4 regions of the Mucilaginibacter gracilis genome follow, and region 2 is predicted to be linked to each of the others. Evidence: riboswitches for the same ligand, from Rfam matches in the RefSeq annotation. Region 2 holds a riboswitch; each other region holds the start of a gene.
The links. A riboswitch is a leader RNA that binds a small molecule or an ion and turns the genes downstream of it on or off. The one in region 2 is predicted to bind S-adenosylmethionine.
Positions count from the first base shown of each region.

Region 1 (3,125 bases), 1.9 Mb from region 2:
TTGGCATGCGGCAGGTTTTGCTTTATCCAGCGGGTGGCTCCAATAAAATCAACCGCGTAGTTGTTGTGTTCTTCCAGTCCGGTGGCAACTGTTAAAATATTGGGGTCGAAAATAATATCTTCGGGAGGGAAGCCAACTTCGTTAACCAGTATGTTGTAGCTGCGTTGGCAAATTTCGATACGACGGGCCAAACTATCGGCCTGCCCGGTTTCGTCAAACGCCATCACAACGGTAGCTGCACCGTAAGCCATAATTTTACGGGCCGATTCGCGGAATTTATCCTCGCCCTCTTTTAGCGAAATGGAGTTTACAATACCCTTGCCCTGTAGGCACTTTAAGCCAGCCTCTATTACGCTCCATTTACTGGAATCGACCATGATGGGCAGCTTGGCAATATCGGGCTCAGAGGCTATTAAATTCATGAACTTAGTCATGGCGGCTTCCGAATCAATCATCCCCTCGTCCATGTTTACATCAATTACCTGGGCACCGCCTTCAACTTGCTGGCGGGCAACCACTAAGGCACCTTCGTAATCTTCGGCTAAAATAAGCTTGCTAAACTTTGGCGATCCGGTAATATTGGTACGCTCGCCCACGTTGGCAAAATTGCTTTCGGCGGTGAGGGTAATAGCTTCTAAACCACTCAGGCGCATGTTATTTTCAATAACGGGGATGGGCCTGGGGGGGAAATTGTAAGCTTTTTTTGCAATGCAACTGATGTGATCGGGAGTTGTGCCGCAACAACCGCCAACAATGTTGACTAAACCCGCTTGCATAAAATCTTCAACCAAATGGGCGGTTTCGTGTGGAGCCTCGTCATAGGCGCCAAACTCGTTGGGTAAACCGGCATTAGGATAGGCCGAAATATATACGCCCGCTTTTGCGGATAATTCTTCAATATGCGGGCGCATATCTTTAGCACCCAAAGCGCAATTTAAACCTACCGAAAGTAAGTTGGCATGGCGTATGGAGTTCCAAAAGGCTTCAACGGTTTGCCCGGATAAGGTACGTCCCGAGGCATCGGTAATGGTGCCGGAGATCATGATGCCGCCCGTTTTGCGGAAGGCAGGATAATCTTTACCGGTAGCTATACACTCATCTTCGTACTTTTTAATGGCGAAAATGGCTGCCTTGGCGTTAAGGGTATCAAATATGGTTTCGATGAGCAGTACGTCCGAACCGCCATCAACCAGGCCGCGTACCTGTGTGTAATAGGCATCAACCAAATCATCAAACGTAACGGCGCGGTAACCAGGGTCGTTAACATCGGGTGATAGTGATGCTGTACGATTGGTTGGACCGATGGCTCCGGCAACAAAGCGGGGTTTATCGGGGGTTTTAAGGGTATATTCTTCGGCTACCTGGCGGGCAAGGCGTGCGCCTTCGTAGCTCAGTTCGTAAGCCAGTTCTTCCAGTTTATAATCGGCAAGGGATATTACCTGTGTGCTAAAGGTATTGGTTTCAATAATATCGGCACCAGCCTCCAGGTATTCGGCATGTATGGCCTTAATAATATCGGGGCGTGTTATGTTAAGCAGGTCGTTATTGCCCTGTAAATCCGAATGATGATTTTTAAAACGTTCCCCACGAAAGTCGGCTTCGGTGAGCTGATACCGTTGTATCATGGTGCCCATAGCCCCGTCGATAATGAGAATGCGTTTTTGTAATTGTTGTCTGATATCCATGTTTTGTATTGAGTACTGCGTATTGCGTAATGAGATGAGCTTTACGAAGTTGAACAAAGGGTTTTAGCCTCGCTTAAAATCGCAATACGCAATACTCAAATCGCAATACGTAAACAAGCTTATATCGAAAAGTCGGGCATTGGTGTTGACTTTCGCTTATCTGTCCTAAACCGCGAAGTGTGGTTTAAGTAGAATGTAGCACCTTGTAAGTACAGGTTGCTAAGACATCGCAGGGTCTAATCCCTCCGTCTTTCTCTATAAGCAGCGCAAAGTTGCACAATAAAAGGCAGAGATGCAAGAGCGACGCACTAACACACCAAGCCCGGAGTTAAGATAAGACATTGGTTTGACCATAGCGACCGACACCGGCCTAAACAACAAAGCCCCCGCTTTGGCGGAGGCTTTGAGTTGATATTTTGTTGAAATTATCTTCTGCTACCTCCAAATAGGCGGAGTAACATCATAAACAAGTTAATAAATGTAATGTACAATTGAAGGCCGCCAATTAAAGCTAACTTTTTTGAAGGCAAGCTGCCATATTCCATACCCGAGCCTATGCGTTTTAACATTTGTACCTTGTAAGCCGTTAGGCCAACAAATACTACAACACCAATGCAGCTTAAAATATAATCTAAAGCGGCACTACCGATAAAGAAGTTTACCATGAATGCTATAAACAGGCCAATAAATATGGTGTAAAGAATTGTACCCATTTTGGTTAAGTCTTGATGGGTGTAATACCCCGCAATGGCCATAATACCAAAAACAAGCGATGTTGTTATGAAAACACCGAATATAGCCGTTGCCGAATAGGCTAAAAATATTAAGCTAAAGCTGATGCCGATTAAAGTGGCATAGGTAACAAATAGCAAAACCAGTATAGGGTAAGCTATTTTATTGTAAGCTATTTGCATTAACAGCGCAAAAATTACCGGTGAAAAAATAGCAAGATAGCCTAAGCCGGTTAGTCCGCCGGTAATTGGGTCGAATATCAGTTTTAACAAGGCTTCGCTTCCTGTAAAATAATAGCTTACCAATGCAGAGATACCTAATGCTGCAAACATCCAGGTAAATACGCCTGATAAAAATCTGCGTGACGATGCGGTTTCGTCTAATTGTATTACACTATCGTATCTGTAATTTATTTTTTGCTCTTCCATTTGTATAAAATTAATTAATGTTTGCCTAATGGTTCAGGCTCAAATTTAGTAAAACTCTTAGATATTAATTCAACCGTTTTACCAGTTGTTCTTCTACTTTTTTAAATACTTGCACGGGTTTTAAGGTGCGCCAGTTCAGGTCGTCTAATGCACCGCCGAAGTTGATGTAATAATCGATGTTGTTTTGTTTAAACTCATCAATAACATGGTCCCTAAAGTTAATACCCGCTATCCAGCCATCTTCAACTTCCTGAAACCACTCCTCGTAATAACAATCGTC
Region 1 is NZ_RBKU01000001.1:1,927,780-1,930,904, forward strand. Features, by position in the region: gene metH (methionine synthase) at 1-1,685, opposite strand, end outside; SAM riboswitch class I at 1,839-1,949, opposite strand; gene BDD43_RS08285 (Bax inhibitor-1/YccA family protein) at 2,111-2,845, opposite strand; gene BDD43_RS08290 (hypothetical protein) at 2,910-3,125, opposite strand, start outside.
Region 1: another riboswitch for S-adenosylmethionine. It lies ahead of metH (methionine synthase); the one in region 2 lies ahead of BDD43_RS16855 (O-acetylhomoserine aminocarboxypropyltransferase/cysteine synthase family protein).

Region 2 (3,125 bases):
CCCTGATTATTGCATCAAGAAACGGGAAAACCGACATTGTTGCTGCATTAATAAAAAAAGGCGTAGATGTAAATACTAAAGCGCTCGATAAAAGTACGGCATTAATTATAGCGTCGTTTAAAGGGCACACAAAAATTGTAAAAATATTACTCGAGAATGGTGCCAAAACGGATGCTGTGAATCGGGATAAGGAAACAGCTTTATTTTTAGCGGCAAAATATGGCAATGAAGAAATTGTAAAACTGCTATTAAAATACCATGCGGATACAACATTTATTGGCGCGGATGGCCAGACCATTTGCCAGGCCGCCAAAAGTAATGGACACGCAGAAATGTGCGATCTATTGCAGTAGCGATTGCAATGTAAGCACTGTTTTACCAAACACCCCATCACCATGAAAATAGAAACCATAGCCATACACGCAGGCAACCATACCGATAAAGCAACGGGTGCTGTAATACAGCCCATCACTACATCAACAACTTTTTTACGCGAAAATGGAGGTTACCCCGGCGGTTATATTTACAGCAGGGCCGGCAACCCTAACCGCACATCGTTAGAGAACGTGCTGGCTAAGTTGGAAGGCGGGTTAGATGCTGCCGCTTTTTCATCGGGCAATGCAGCGGGTATGGCCGCATTCCAATCGCTTAAACCAGGCAGCCACATTATTGCGCCCGATGATATGTACCACGGCTTGCGCAACCTGCTGAAAAATGTTTTTGTGGGAATACTGGAGTTTGATTTTATTGATATTAACGATACCGATACACTGCAAAACCATATTAAACCCAACACCGTTTTAATATGGTTAGAAACCCCATCGAACCCTTTATTAAAGGTTACCGACATTAAAAAAGTAGTTAGCATAGCTAAAAAGAACCAGCTTTTGGTAGTTGTTGATAACACTTTTGCTACGCCCATTTGCCAGCAGCCCTTAACTTTAGGTGCCGATTTGGTGATGCATTCGGCAACCAAATATTTTGGCGGCCATAGCGATTTAATGGGCGGAGCCCTCATAACTGCCCATACTAACGATTGGTGGCAAAAAATAAAGCAAGTGCAAGAAATGGGCGGCGCCATCCCCTCGCCTGCCGATTGCTATATGCTGGTGCGCAGCATTAAAACCCTGCCATACCGCATGAAAGGCCACGTACAAAATGCACAAATACTGGCCGAGTTTTTAGAGAAACACCCTAAGGTTGAGCGCGTAATGTATCCGGGCCTGCCATCGCACCCGCAACACCAAATTGCCAAACAGCAAATGTTAAGCTTTGGCGGTATGCTTTCTTTTTGTGTAAAAGGTGGTGTTAACCAGGCTGCCACCGTAGTTAACGCCGTAAAGCTTTTTACACAGGCCACCAGCTTAGGCGGCGTTGAGAGCCTGATAGAGCACCGGGCAACCATTGAAGGGCCCGACACTAAAACCCCTTTTAACCTGCTCAGGGTATCGGTAGGGTTAGAAAATATAGAGGATTTAATAGAAGATATATCACTGGCTATCAATACGATATAAAAATACTCGAAATATAGTTTTGAAAAATGATTTTTCATACACTATATTTGAAACATTATTTGGTAGCGATACCAAAAATCAATACCTCTAAAAAGGTTTGATTTATAAAGAAGTGGCGAGAGATCAGGCTCATTAACCCACTGGCAACCCTCCAAAGCGGAGAAGGTGCCAAATCCTGGCCCGGTGAATGGATCATCGGGGAATATAAATGTACAACCATGAAAATACTGTTGTTGCTTTTAGACACTTTTAATTACCGCACCAAGCCTTTTAACGCTTATGCTTTGGCCCCTGTTTTAAACCGCCAAATGTATATGTGTTGCTGCCGTTATTGCTAAACGACAGAAAGCGCGTATCTTTTTCACTCACCCGAAAATTTCGTGTACAATTTCAAAAATGGATGCAGGGCATCCCTTTGAAATTTGCTTAACCGGACATTATTAAATTAAAATTGGTAAAAAAAACATTAAAACAACATCCCCATGTCAACTCCAAAATTTGAAACTCTGCAACTCCACGCCGGCCAGGAAGCCGACCCAACAACAGGTTCGCGGGCGGTACCATTATATCAAACCACATCATACGTATTTAAAAACGCCGAGCACGGTGCCAATTTATTTGCCCTAAAAGAGTTTGGCAACATATACACCCGCTTAATGAACCCCACTACGGATGTATTTGAAAAACGTATTGCAGCCCTCGAAGGTGGTGTTGCAGCCTTAGCCACAGCATCTGGCCAGGCGGCGCAATTTTTAGCACTCAATAACATATTGCAGGTTGGCGATAACTTTGTGAGTTCGCCATTTGTTTACGGCGGCACTTATAACCAGTTTAAGGTAGCCTTTAAACGTATTGGCATTGAGGCCCGCTTTGCCAAAGACGATACCGCCGAAAGCTTTGAAAAACTGATTGACGAAAACACCAAAGCAATTTACCTGGAAACTATAGGTAACCCCGGCTTTAATATTCCCGATTTTGATAAGATAGCCGCACTGGCTAATAAATACGATTTGCCTTTTATTGTTGATAACACTTTTGGCGCAGGTGGTTACCTTTTCCGCCCGTTAGAGCATGGTGCGCATGTTGTGGTAGAGAGCGCCACTAAATGGATAGGCGGCCACGGCACCAGCATTGGTGGTGTTATTGTTGATGGCGGTAATTACAATTGGGGTAACGGCAAGTTTCCGCAATTTACCGAGCCGTCCGAAGGGTATCATGGGTTAGTATTTGCCGATGTTTTTGGTATTGGCGGGCCGTTCGGTAACATTCAATATATTATCCGTGCGCGGGTTGAGGGCTTACGCGATTTTGGTGCTTCGCAATCGCCATTCAATTCGTTTTTGCTGATACAGGGTTTAGAAACCTTATCGCTCCGTGTGCAACGCCATGTTGATAATACTTTAGAACTTGCTAAATGGCTGGAAAATCATCCGCAGGTAGCTAAGGTAAACTACCCGGGCTTGCCATCGTCACCTTATCATGCTTTAGCTAAAAAATATCTTAAAAATGGTTTTGGGGCAGTACTGTCATTCGAGCTTAACGGCGAAAAAGAAAACGCAGGCGAGCTGATTAACAACCTTAAACTGGTTAGCCATTTAGCCAACGTTGGCG
Region 2 is NZ_RBKU01000001.1:3,814,285-3,817,409, reverse strand. Features, by position in the region: gene BDD43_RS16865 (ankyrin repeat domain-containing protein) at 1-353, shown strand, start outside; gene BDD43_RS16860 (trans-sulfuration enzyme family protein) at 396-1,514, shown strand; SAM riboswitch class I at 1,614-1,725, shown strand; gene BDD43_RS16855 (O-acetylhomoserine aminocarboxypropyltransferase/cysteine synthase family protein) at 1,997-3,125, shown strand, end outside.

Region 3 (3,125 bases), 3.2 Mb from region 2:
GTGTTTTAATAAATGACGCCAGGACAATTTTTTGGTTTTGCTCAATGGCATCGGTCTTTTTATCGTATTCTTTTTCAGCCTGCTCATTCTGCTGTTCTTTCGGCAAAGAACGGTAGGTCAGTGTCGCCGCCCTTAATTGATTCGTGTAAGGCAATAGCGCCTGTGTGAGTTCCTGGTTAGCTTTATTTAAAGAACCGGCATTGATGCGGGCGTGTGAAACAGAATCGGTCGCCTCAACAGCGATGTTTCCATTTTCCAGGTAAAGTACGATGGCGTCGGCCTTCCTTAATTTTCGCAGGTTTTCGCCATCTTGAGAGATGATCAGGTTGGCTTTTAGCGGATCATCCAACTTACCGCTAAAACTAAAATTTCCCTGAGTTATTGTTGCTGAATCGGTGGTATTGCCCAAATCGGTGCGGTAGGTCAGGTAAGCTTTAGCGGGGGCGTCCAGTGTTCCAACACGTCCGTGGATTTGATAATTTACCTGTTGTGCCAAAAGTATTGTGGGTAACAATATAAGGGCTGTTGTCAATTGTTTTTTCATATGTTTTAGTTTATTGCAGCTATTAAGCTGCCTGTAAATTATATACTGCGACCAAAATATCTGTTAGCTGGTCGATCTCTACGGGTGTATTGAATTTGCTGAAGGAAAACCGGATTGTTTCGTAACCCACCTGTATCCCTATAGCTTCGAGAACATGTGAGGTCTTACCGCCCGAAACAGCTATACCTGATCTGTCCAGGTAATCCGTTAATCCGGAGTATGAGCGGGTGGATGGGAAGTTGACACTCAATATCGTTTCTAAACTTTGATCTTTATCCGTAGGGTTGCCGTTAAAGCGTATGTCTGATATACGGTTTTGAAGCTGTGAAAGCAACTTGCTCTTTAGTTCCCATATGTATTCTTGGTCCTCAGCAAGTTTGCCATGCGCTACCTCAAGAGCTTTCGCCATGCCGGCGATACCCGCGATGTTAACATTTCCGTGTTCCCCGCCTTTAACGAGCTGTGCAGCCCGAAGCCCCTTCCGTATAAAAATAAATCCAATACCCTGAGGCCCATGAAACTTATGACCTGATCCGGTTAAATAATGAACCTTCAACCGGGTAAGATTGAAGTTATAGCGCCCTATGGTTTGAGCAGCATCAGTATGGAACAACGCACCATACTTTTCACTCAAGGCAGCAATCCTGGCGATATCATATCGGGTCCCTATCTCATTATTGGTATGCATGATGGTGATTAGGCTTCGTGGTTTGGTTTTCAATATAAGTTCCAGCCCATCCAGATCAAGATTACCGGAACTGTCATTGCGAACATAACTGACCCGTATAATTCCTTCTTTTTCGAGATCCTTTAAAGTGCACAAGACCGCCTGGTGTTCTAATTGTGTAGTGACCACATGCCTGATACCTTCATGCTTCACAGCGGAAAGGATGGCAATATTATCCGCTTCGGTAGCCCCGGAAGTAAAAATAATCTCCTCAGGCGATGCCTTCAGCAAGCGAGCTACAGTTTTTTTACTAAAATCAATAATCGCTAATGCATCACGTCCCTGCTGATGATGCGAAAACGGGCTTCCGTAGTTATTTAGCAAAAGTGGTGTCATGGCACCAAGAACTAAAGGGTCCAGTTGTGTGGCGGCTGCATTATCTAAATAGATATTCATATCAATATGTAATCAAGCAAACTATTTGATTCCCTATTCTTAGAAGCGCCATTTTCTTAGCACTTAATGGTAAAGGTGTGCTTTGTTAACTTATCTTTCCCGGTGCATTACTCCAGGGAGGAATTAGCACCTTTTATCAGCGGAACGCTGTAGAGGTTGCCAAGACGTCAAAGGGCCTTTCCCTCGGTCTTTCTGGATAAGTATCAAAGAACTCTGACTTAACTTTACTTAAACATCACAAATGTATATTAATTCCATAGACTTTATAGAATTAAATTTATTTTTTTATGTTTGTCGCTATTAACCATTTAAATTAAAAAACATGTCAAAATTTGCAGATCTTAAATCAACTGTAGCAGACATCGAATCTGATGTAACAAAATTTTATGAGAACGGTAACAAAGCCGCAGGAACGCGCGTGCGCAACGGTCTTCAGGCTATCAAAAAACTTGCCCAGGAAATCAGGCTCGAAGTTGCGGAACTGAAGACAAAGCCTAAAGGAGGTTTATAATTGACCTGTAGATACTTCATGAAAATCTCAAATAAATATTTATTTCTCGCTTGCAGTTTTATTGCAGGAACATCTGTAGCGCAGAGCCAGTTTATCCCGGAAGGCAAATGGCGCGGCGTTTTTCACCAACCTAACGACACCGACGTACCCTTTAATTTCGAGGTCAAGGGTAAATCCGCTGCGACAGCCAAAATTTACTTGCTGAACGGCGGTGAGCGCTTTGAAACCGGAGGTATCACGCAAAAGGGAGATTCATTGTTTGTGGCCTTCGACCAGTTCGATAATGAATTTGCATTGAAGATCGGCGACAAAAAACTGGACGGCGTTTTACGAAAGAAAGATCATTCCGGCAGAATAACACCCGTAGAAGCTAACTATGGTATCAGCTACCGCTTTGCCGATAACGGCGAAAAACCGGCAGGCGATATTTCCGGAAAATATGATGTCCTTTTTAAAGGCAGGAATGGAACAGACGAAAAAAAGGTAGGTGTGTTCAAACAGGATGGCAATAAGTTATTTGCTACCTTTTTAAGCATTACCGGCGATTCGCGTTACCTGGAAGGTGTGGTGCAAGGCAATAAATTCTACCTCTCTGCTTTTATTGGTAGTGGCGCAGCTTACTACACCGGTACATTCGATGCTGCCGGGAGCCTAACGGGTACGGCCAGCGGCCAGCCTTTTAATGCGACGAAAAATGCCGCTGCCGCTTTACCTGATCCTTATAAATTGACCTACCTGAAAGATGGTTATCAAACCTTCGACTTTACGCTACCTGATGCTGACGGTAACAAGGTATCGCTGAAGGATGCTCAATTTAAAAACAAAGTCGTGATCCTGACCATCGGCGGTACCTGGTGCCCTAACTGTATGGACGAAGCTACTTTTGTTGCCCCCTGGTATAAGAAAAACCATCAACGCGGCGTAGAGGTGATCGGTGTACAGTTTGA
Region 3 is NZ_RBKU01000001.1:628,469-631,593, forward strand. Features, by position in the region: gene BDD43_RS02625 (TlpA disulfide reductase family protein) at 1-544, opposite strand, end outside; gene BDD43_RS02630 (cysteine desulfurase family protein) at 567-1,667, opposite strand; SAM riboswitch class I at 1,755-1,870, opposite strand; gene BDD43_RS02635 (histone H1) at 1,990-2,178, shown strand; gene BDD43_RS02640 (peroxiredoxin family protein) at 2,197-3,125, shown strand, end outside.
Region 3: another riboswitch for S-adenosylmethionine. It lies ahead of BDD43_RS02630 (cysteine desulfurase family protein); the one in region 2 lies ahead of BDD43_RS16855 (O-acetylhomoserine aminocarboxypropyltransferase/cysteine synthase family protein).

Region 4 (3,125 bases), 3.2 Mb from region 2:
GTATACCTGCATTAACCTTGGGATGATCATCGGGCAATTCGGTGCCAAAATACAGGCCTTCTTTTTTATCAGGTTTGCCAGACGTAAGTTCCGCGTTAACCGGGAAAAATCCCCGCCAGGCGCTGCCGCCTTTCGCCATGGCGATCTTTAATTTTTCGCTTTCCACGAGCGCGAAAAAGAGTTTGCTTTTTTCCATCAATTCGCCTTGCAGTTCATCGTCCACGTCGTGACCCGAAACATAAAAGAAACCATGCTCGGTACAGGCATGATAGATTTGCCTGGCGATGGTAACCTGATGTTCCGGGTTGTCTATTTGCTGGAAGTCGATGATGGGGATAATTGTTTTATGCATGATATAAGTTCAAGACCTAATATAAGCGATTTAAGGTACTATGCTAAGCGGATTTTCTTATCGTAGTTAATTTAATGCAGCTTGCATATTCCTAACTTCCAAAAAAGGTCATTGGATCATTCAGGCTGCCACCGAATTGTAAACCGCTGCCAGTTTTTCTACCACCCGTTCGATCTCTTCAGGTGTATTGAATTTACTGAATGAAAAGCGGATAGTTATTCGTGCAGGATCCGCCCCGAGCGCTTTGAGTACCAGGGAAGGCGACCCACCTGAACAGGCGCTGCCACCGGATACCGCTATACCTTCACTATCCAGGTAGTGGAGTAAATCAATGTCTGCAGGCGCAAGGCTCACGCTTAAAACCGTATAAAGACTTTTATCGGGATGCGCTGAATTTCCGTTGAACCGGAGGTCCGGCAATATTTCTGTTAAGTTGCCGGCCAGCGAGCTTTTTAACTGGCTGATATATTTGCTGTCTTCTTCGATATGGTTACAAGCGATCTCCAATGCTTTGGCCATTCCAACAATACCCGGTATGTTTTCAGTACCCGCACGTGCGCCGCTTTCCTGCCCCCCGCCATGGATGATCCGGTTCAGCTGCTGCCCTTTTCGGCAATACAAAAATCCAACACCCTTAGGCCCGTGAAACTTGTGCGCCGAGGCCGCCAAAAAATGCACCTTTAATTTACTGAGATCATGCCGATAATGTCCCATGGTCTGTACCGTATCCGTATGAAACAGAGCACCGTATTTTTCACAGAGATCGCCGATAAATTCGATATCATTCAGGTTACCCACTTCATTATTGGCGTGCATAACAGATACCAGGTTACGTGTATTGGTCATTAGCAAATATTCGAGATGTTTCAGGTCTAGATTGCCTTTTTTGTCGTGCCTGATAAAGCTGATACGGGTATGATATTGCTGACTTAAGGATCTCAGTGTTTGTAAAACGGCTGGATGTTCGAATACCGTGGTGATCACATGGTCGATCCGGTTGGCCGTCACCGCTGAAACGATGGCGATGTTATCTGCTTCGGTTCCGCCTGAGGTAAAAATGATCTCTTCCGCTTCTGCATTCAATAAGGTGGCTATCCTCTTGCGGGAACTTTCCAAAGCGGCCCTGGCTTCTCTTCCTGCACCGTGGTTTGAAGAAGGATTTCCAAAATGATTCAAAAGGTAAGGGGTCATCGCTTCCAGTACCTGGGGGTGGAGCGGAGTGGTGGCAGCATTGTCGAGATAAATATTCATCTTTTTTATTTTTTATGTCTTATCTACCTATCGCCAGAAAGCTGTGGGACAGCTATGTATTCTTATCGTTCTCCCGGAGGAGTTGGAGTTAGCACCTTTTATATTCAATAGAGGTTGCTAAGACGTCACAGGGCCATTCCCTCGGTCTTTCTGGATAAGTATAAAGAACGTTTCACCAGCAAATATAGATTATATTCTATAAAGTCTATAGTTTTTATAGAATTAATTTGAAAAGTACAATTCTTTGTATAGATTTGTCAAGGAAGTACTCAAAATAGGGGCTCATGTAATTTAAAAAATGGCGTTGGAAGGATCGTTAAAAAACATTTGGAAAAGGATCACTTCATTCCTTTATTACGGCAAAGAAAGCAAGCCTGCTGATGACAGCCGGCTGATATGGGTTTCGACATCATTGACATGGAATGATGACCTGCCGGTTTGGAACGACGCTTATTCGAATCATATGAGATCGTTACACGATTCATACTTTACGGAGCATCTTTTTTGACTTCTGTGTGAAATAAGAATTCTTTTCATATTAGGTTTATAATTGGTTAGTAAATGCCCCTGCCCATCAGGGGCTTTACTTTTTTTTAAGAGGTTAAGGCCTTTATTTCGCCGATCTTGTAAATAAAGCAACAGACATATTACTCATCTGATGAAGCAGTATTCACATCTATTTACCACCTAATTTTTTCATCGTCAACCTGACGTGTTTTAAATTCTACGAGGTGGTCATTTCCTTAATGATGTTTTTCCTGTGTTGCTTTCCCCAAACGGCCATTTCATCAATAATTGGTTTTAGCGATCTTCCGTAGCCAGTAAGTTCATATTGAACTGTTATGGGTTTTGTTTCCAGGACAGTACGCTTAACTAATCCATTTAACTCCAGTTCCTGCAATTCTTTGGATAGCATTTTGGCTGCAATACCCTCAATATTTGCAATGAGTTCCATGAATCGCTTTTTCCCGAAACTAAGGGAGCCAATTATTCGGATTTTCCATTTTCCGGATAGCATATCCATGGTGTCGCGGATCGCCCGGTGGTGAGCGCATCTAATTCAAAAGATAGTTTCATTTGAAGTTTCAAATAGGTTACAAAGTTATTTTTGAGCAGTCTAATATATTGATTTTGAGCAGTCTAATATATTGATTTTGAGCAGACTTTCTTGACAAGCCATCTGATTGGTTAGTCAGACTCTCAAAAATAGTATTCGCACCACAAGCAGTCCGGTTTTCAGGAAGGGTTACAGACCAGATCTATAAAAGTATATCGTCGCTCGACACGGCACCCGCATTACGTCCGCAGATATCTTGCGTGATTTCTGTGGTCGATACCAGGGTACGCTTGGAAGGCAAGGAGAATAAACTCTATCGCCCTTCAAAGTATTTCCGATATGATGATTTTGACGAAAAAAACATCGTCTCGCTGAAAAAAAAGAGGATATATAAACACCTGACCAACCCTTACCCTGGAAAAACGCCCGTTAGAATCAACCCTATCCTCAATTCCAGGGTAACTT
Region 4 is NZ_RBKU01000001.1:593,992-597,116, reverse strand. Features, by position in the region: gene BDD43_RS02490 (isopenicillin N synthase family dioxygenase) at 1-352, opposite strand, end outside; gene BDD43_RS02485 (cysteine desulfurase family protein) at 473-1,603, opposite strand; SAM riboswitch class I at 1,663-1,764, opposite strand; gene BDD43_RS02480 (hypothetical protein) at 1,902-2,111, shown strand; gene BDD43_RS02475 (winged helix-turn-helix transcriptional regulator) at 2,328-2,621, opposite strand; gene BDD43_RS02470 (hypothetical protein) at 2,930-3,125, shown strand, end outside.
Region 4: another riboswitch for S-adenosylmethionine. It lies ahead of BDD43_RS02485 (cysteine desulfurase family protein); the one in region 2 lies ahead of BDD43_RS16855 (O-acetylhomoserine aminocarboxypropyltransferase/cysteine synthase family protein).